2 regions of the Shewanella sp. SR43-4 genome follow, and region 1 is predicted to be linked to the other one. Evidence: predicted binding sites of a transcription regulator. Region 1 holds the regulator's gene; the other holds the start of a gene.
What was found. Region 1 encodes sigma-54, which starts transcription at its own class of promoters, with help from an activator protein. Its sites were predicted from a motif close to GTTGGCACGNNNNTNGNNT; they were not measured.
Positions count from the first base shown of each region.

Region 2: a site for sigma-54 is predicted at 1,634-1,652, ahead of fliE (flagellar hook-basal body complex protein FliE). Genes of this name have one in related genera too.

Region 1 is NZ_JACJEB010000001.1:208,551-211,977, reverse strand. It holds gene rapZ (RNase adapter RapZ) at 1-455, opposite strand, end outside; gene ptsN (PTS IIA-like nitrogen regulatory protein PtsN) at 452-895, opposite strand; gene hpf (ribosome hibernation promoting factor) at 898-1,185, opposite strand; gene H5123_RS00990 (RNA polymerase factor sigma-54) at 1,210-2,694, opposite strand; gene lptB (LPS export ABC transporter ATP-binding protein) at 2,838-3,427, opposite strand, start outside.
Region 2 is NZ_JACJEB010000008.1:133,004-136,430, reverse strand. It holds gene fliF (flagellar basal-body MS-ring/collar protein FliF) at 1-1,165, opposite strand, end outside; gene fliE (flagellar hook-basal body complex protein FliE) at 1,237-1,578, opposite strand; gene H5123_RS11160 (sigma-54 dependent transcriptional regulator) at 1,822-3,171, opposite strand; gene H5123_RS11155 (HAMP domain-containing sensor histidine kinase) at 3,164-3,427, opposite strand, start outside.

The sequences.
Region 1 (3,427 bases):
AATATTTGCCTGACTTGGTCGCTTAATTCGTAAATATTCAGGGCAGAGGTGTCAATATAATGATCAACAATTTTTGCGATAGGCTCAAGTAAACGGCCTTCTAATATGATCGCTTCTTGCAGTGAAATATGATTTTTAGATAACGGGTGTAATCGACGCGTTTCGCTATAGCGTTTGAGTAGCACTTTATCATTAGAATTCAAAAAGAAGCTAATAATTTCAGTGTCATGTTCAAGTAAGGCAAGTTGATCTTGAAGGACTTTACCTTGCTCGGCAATGTTGCGTACATCAACACTAATTGCCACTAGATCATTATTACCTTTGAGCTGAGCCAGTAATATGCCAATCAGTGGTAAAGGCAAATTATCAACACAATAATACCCTAGATCTTCTAATACTCTTAGAGCAACAGATTTTCCTGAGCCTGAACGTCCCGATACTATGACAAGTTTCATGCAGTAATAACCCGATAAAGTTCTGTTGAGTCGTGAGTTTTACGAAGCTGTTTCAATATTTGCTTATCGCTTAATTTTTGAGCCACGCTTGATAGCGTGCTTAAATGCTGTTGGCACTGATCTGCAGGTACTAACAAAGCAAATAAAATATCCACGGGCTGTTTATCGATTGCATCAAAGGCAATGGCTTCTTCACATTTAATAAATATTGCGATCGGATGTTCTATGGCCGTTAATCTACCATGAGGTATCGCAATGCCATTTCCTATACCTGTGCTACCCATTTTCTCTCTCGCTAATAGGCTTTCAAAAACCTCTTGCGAAGATAGGGGTGGGTACTGGGCAGCGACTAAATTGCTGATGAGTTCCAGTACTTTTTTCTTACTGCCCGGTGTGGCACAGGTAGTGCATTCCGGCTGCAGAATGGTACAAAGTTCCATCGTTAGTGTTTTGTATACTTCTCTTTGTGTTTAATTACCTGACGGTCGAGTTTATCGATCAGGGCGTCTATTGCAGCATACATATCAGTGCTTTCTGACATGGCAAAAATCTCTGCACCATTAAGGTTGATTTTAGCTTCTGCTTTTTGTTGTAATTTTTCTACATTGAGCACAACGTGTACATTATTGATCTGATCGAAGTGTCGTTCAAGCTTTGAAAATTTACCTTGAACGTATTCACGTAAAGATTCGGTAATGTCGATATTTCTACCTGTCATATTGATAAGCATAAAAATCCTCCGTTGCTTTGTAGGTTATAAACTCTTACGTTGGTTTGAGGGCGGAATGAGCATCGCTTCGCGATATTTTGCAATCGTACGACGCGCAACGTTGATCCCCTGATCTGCCAGCAGTTGGGCCATTTTGCTGTCACTTAATGGCTTTTGCTGGTTTTCTGCTGCAACCAGTTTTTTGATAAAAGCACGAATAGCGGTAGATGAGCATTCTCCGCCATCGTCGGTGCTGACATGGCTAGAGAAAAAGTACTTTAATTCAAATAGCCCACGTGGTGTGTGCATATATTTTTGAGTGGTAACCCGTGAAATAGTCGATTCATGCATTTCTACTGCTTCAGCAATATCATTGAGTACCATAGGTTTCATGGCTTCTTCACCATATTCAAAGAAACCTTGCTGAAATTGCACAATACAATTGGCGACTTTCAATAAGGTCTCATTGCGGCTTTCGATACTCTTGATGAACCATTTAGCTTCTTGTAAATGACCGCGAATAAATTGGCTATCGGCAGAGTTTTTACTGCTTCTAGCCATGGCTGCATATTGTTGATTAACGCCAATTTTAGGCATATTGTCTGGGTTTAACTCTACAACCCAACGGCCATTCTTCTTTAGTACGGTTACATCAGGAATAACATATTCGTCATCAATAGCGGTGACTAACAAGCCCGGGCGAGGGTTAAGTGACTGGATTAAGGTGATCGCGTCACGCAACTCGTTTTCTTTGAGCTTGGTTTTGCGCATCAATAATCTAAAATCGCGCCCAGCAATTAAATCTAAATAGTCTTTAATGAGCAGACGGGCATTGTCTATATGTGGGGTTGTGTCGGCATATTGGGCTAATTGAATGAATAAACATTCGCTTAAATCTCGTGCGGCAACACCAACGGGATCAAAGTGTTGAATACGTTTTAATACCGCTTCAACTTCATCTAGTTCGACACTTTCATCACCCATGGCTTCGAGAATATCTTCAGTGCTTTGGGTTAAGTAACCGCGTTCATCAATGGCATCAATGATCGCGGTAGCAATCGCTCGATCTGTGTCAGAAAATGGTGTGAGATTTTTTTGCCACTCTAAATGCTCATATAAGCCTTCAGTCGTTTCACCTTGGAATGGCATATCATCATCGCGCATGCTAGCGCTGCCTGAACCTGACATTGGTGAGGCGGTGTACACTTCATCCCATGTGGTATCCATAGCTAAATCGTCCATGGTTTCTTTGGTCATGGATTCTGCTGTGTCGACTGTTGAGGTGTCTTTTTCTATATTGACCACGCTGTTGTCACTAAAGTCGGTGTCCGATTGGTCGCGACTTTCTTTTACTGAGTCTTTTGCTTGAGAAAACTCATCTTCTATTTCAAGCAATGGGTTTGAGTCCAATGCTTGTTGGATTTCTTGCTGTAGCTCCAATGACGATAATTGCAGTAAGCGGATCGCTTGCTGCAATTGAGGGGTCATGGTTAAGTGTTGACCCATTTTGAGTTGGAGTGACGCTTTCATTTACCGCTTATCCCTAGATGATTTCCATAAAAATGACAATCTCGAAAACTGTAATCGATTGTCACATACATCAATGACATTTAACGCTATTTAGATATCGTTCAATGAAATGAGTTAGATAGACTAAAAGGCCAGTAAAGTAACTATAGCTTGAATTGTTCACCTAAGTACACAGCCCGAACTTGTTGATTACTCAATATCTCATCAGGTGTGCCTTCGGCAATTAAATTGCCCTGGCTGACAATATAAGCGCGCTCACAGACGTCTAAGGTTTCACGTACGTTATGATCGGTAATTAATACCCCTAAGCCGCGGTTTTTAAGCTGTTGAATGATTTTTTTTATGTCGATGACAGAAATAGGGTCAACCCCCGCAAAAGGCTCATCGAGCAAAATAAATTTAGGATTAGCGGCCAGCGCGCGCGCTATCTCTACTCGACGACGTTCCCCACCAGACAACGACATGCCTTGGCTGTCGCGAATATGAGTGATATGGAATTCTTCTAATAAATGCTCTACCTGCTCAATCCGTTGGTCGGTAGTGAGTTCTTTGCGAGTCTGCAATACGGCCATAATATTGTCGTATACGGTCAGTTTGCGAAAAATACTGGCTTCTTGCGGCAAGTAACCAATCCCTTTGCGAGCTCTAAGATGCATTGGGTCGGCGGTTAAGTCGTCATCATCAATTAAGATCCGACCTTTATCGCTTTGCACTAAGCCGACAACCATATAAA
Region 2 (3,427 bases), on a different contig from region 1:
TGACCTGGCCATTTTCGTCTACTTGTCCTGGTTTAAAGTTAATCGCTACTGACACACTCACACGGCGTACCACACCAATTTGCTGACGAGTATGGCTGATAGTTGTATCTAATTCATAATTACGAGTCGCTTCTTTTGAGGAATCGCCAGATACGGTTGAAGCTGTCGCTTCACCTGCAACTTGCGGAATATCCGACTCCATCGGCGGTTGATTACTTAGCGCACCAGGAATACCACCAGAACTTCCACCCGTTGAGTTACGTTCAATGGTCATTTCACTTCTAATAGCCGGTAAATCTGGTGAAAAACGTTTTGCGGTTTGTTCTACTGCAGTAAAGTTCATATTAACATCAACCTGAGAAGTAAAGTTCTCTGGGCCTAAGATTGGCATTAGGATTGAGTCAATTTTTTTACGGTATTCAGCTTCTTGTTGCTGCACGAGCTCTTGCTCACGACGTGCTCTTGCTGAGGTACCATCTTGGCTACCTGAATTCAGCAAACGCCCATTGGAGTCAGTTACCGTTACACGAGAAGGCTCTAACCCTTGAACAGCCGAACCAACAATATCAACAATCGCATCAATCTCTTCTTGGCCTAAACCACCACGGCGCACACTCACCACTACTGTAGCACTTGGCTTAGAAGCATTGCGGGCAAAAACATTTTCTTTGGGTAACGCTAAAATAACTTTAGCACGGCTAATACTTTTTAATTCTTCAATAGCTCTGGCTAGGTTTTGTTCTTGGCTTTGTTTTAAGCGCGCTTGTTCCATACGTTGGCTAACACCAAAACCACTGTCTTGGCTTAAATAATCGTTAGCTTGAGTGCTACTTTGAATCCCCGCACGGCTAAGCAGTAACTTTACTTCTTGATATTTATCTTCAGGTACTTTCACCACATCGACGTTGATTTGATACTCGATTTGGTTTTTATCAAGCACATCTAAGACTTGGATCATCTCAGCTGTTTCCATTTTACCAAGTGGTCGATAATCTGGCTCTTGTGCCCACATCATCACAAACACAGCGAGCGCTAGGCATATCGCTAGTGCCAAAATCATGATCACTTGGCGCATCATATCTGCACCACCGATGCCGCCAAGCAGCCCAGATTTATTCTCTTGCTGGACGCCGCCATCAACTGTTGAATCTGAACCTACCATCATGTCTGTGCTCACAATACGTACCTGCTATATCTAATGTTGTTATATTATTTAGTGCTTAACGCTATCTGCAGCTAAACAGGCATACTCATAATTTCTTTATATGCTTCAACGAGTTTATTACGTACCTGCACCGTTGCTTCAAAGGCAACACCGGCTTTCTCACGCGCAATAACCGTATCAGAAAGAGTAACCGTCGTATCGCCCATGTCTAAACGAGTGGCTAAATTGGACGAGTTTTGTTGTAACTCATTGACAGTGCCCACAGCCTGAGACAATAACTGACTGAAATCGACGCCTGTAGTGTTATTCACTTGCTGAGTAAGATTAGGTCGAATAGATGAGCCAATCGAAGGGGCTATTTCGCCACGAAGTGACTGCATTTCTTGCATTAATGGATTTGCGCTAATCTGCATGATGTAACTCCCTTTCGTCGACTTTTTGACGACAATAATAACTAATAAAGAGTTAAAGCAATTTAGATGCCAATATTAGAAGAAATATAATATGAGTAGATAAAATGGCGGGAAACAGAGCAAAAGTAACCGTACCATTAGATAGGACAGGTTACTTATTGCATCTTGACAGATGTTAGCAATAAATAAGCAAAGTTAATTAGACTATAAATCATAAGGTTAATTAACCAATTACAGATAACGCTAAGCAGGAAGTTGAATGCCCATATCACGCATTTTGGCCATCTTATAACGTAATGTTCGAGCACTTATACCGAGTTTTTCAGCGACCTTTTTTCGACTCCCCTGACACTGATTCAAGGTTTCTAAAATAATCACATGTTCTTGGGCCTTTAATTCGTCACCTAAACCATCTACTTCAATAGACTGCTCTATCTCTGCATATTCTGTGGCAACTAACTTCACATCAGCAGAGTCGATAATAATATCATTGACACCAATCTCATCATTTACTCGTAATATCAAGGCGCGTTGAATAACATTGTCTAACTCTCGCACATTACCCGGCCAGCGATGAGTCAGTAACCGTCGAGTTGCCGCATCATCAAGTTTAGGCACAGACGTCATATTCAATGCTTTAGCATGCTTCGCCAATAAATGACGTGCTAACGGAAGAATATCCGCAGGACGTTGGTTTAGTGCTGGCCACGTCAGTGGAAATACGTTAATGCGGTAATATAAATCTTCTCTGAATTCGCCAGACGTCGCCAACGATTTCAAATCGCGGTTTGAAGTTGCGAGAACTCTCACATCTAATTTTATGGTTTTACGGCCACCTAAACGCTCTACTTCGCGCTCTTGTAATACCCGCAATAATTTTGCTTGTAAGCCGAGCTCCATCTCAGAAATCTCGTCAAGCAATATGGTGCCGCCCTGAGCTTGTTCGAACTTGCCTGGACAAGCTTGATAAGCACCAGTAAATGCACCTTTTTCGTAACCAAACAAGGTGGCTTCCAACATGTTTTCTGGTATTGCCGCACAATTAATCGCAATAAATGGCTGTTCATTACGTTGGCTATGCTGGTGAATATAACGTGCCAGCACTTCTTTACCTGAACCACTCGGGCCCATGATCATGACCGAAGCATCTGACACCGCAACGCGCTGAGCCAGCGCCAACAATGCTAAACTTTTCTCATCAGCAACCACGGGATTGTCGTGATTTTGTTTTAAAGGCAAATAGCGAGATACCTGATTTAATAACACTTCTGGTGCAAAAGGCTTAGCAAGATAATCTACTGCGCCTAATTTCATTGCACTAACAGCACTGTTAATCGTGGCATATGCGGTCATTAATAATACCGGCACTTTAGGCTGATGTTGTTGTAAATAACTCAGCAAGCCCATACCACCGATGCCATCCATCTGCACATCGCTAATCACCATATCAAAGTGGTTTACTTTTAAGGCCAATATAGCCTCTTCAGCACTGCCAACATCAACACAGTCGTAATGGGCAAGCATCAGTGTATCAAGCAATGCTTCACGTAAATCAGCATCATCTTCAACTAATAGAATATTTGCTTCAGCCACGCGCCACCTCCTGATCACTCATTTTGTTAATGTGCGGAAAGCTCAAACGAATATGGCAACCCATACCGGGTTTACACGACAACTGTATCTGTCCACCATGGTTTCGTACTACCGACTGCACAACCGCTAAGCCTAAACCTGTACCTTGACTCTTTGTTGTAAAAAACGGCTCAAGTATTTGTTGCTGCATTGACGGTTCAAGCCCTTTGCCATTGTCAATAACATCCAATAATAGACCATCAGGCGTTTCACTGGC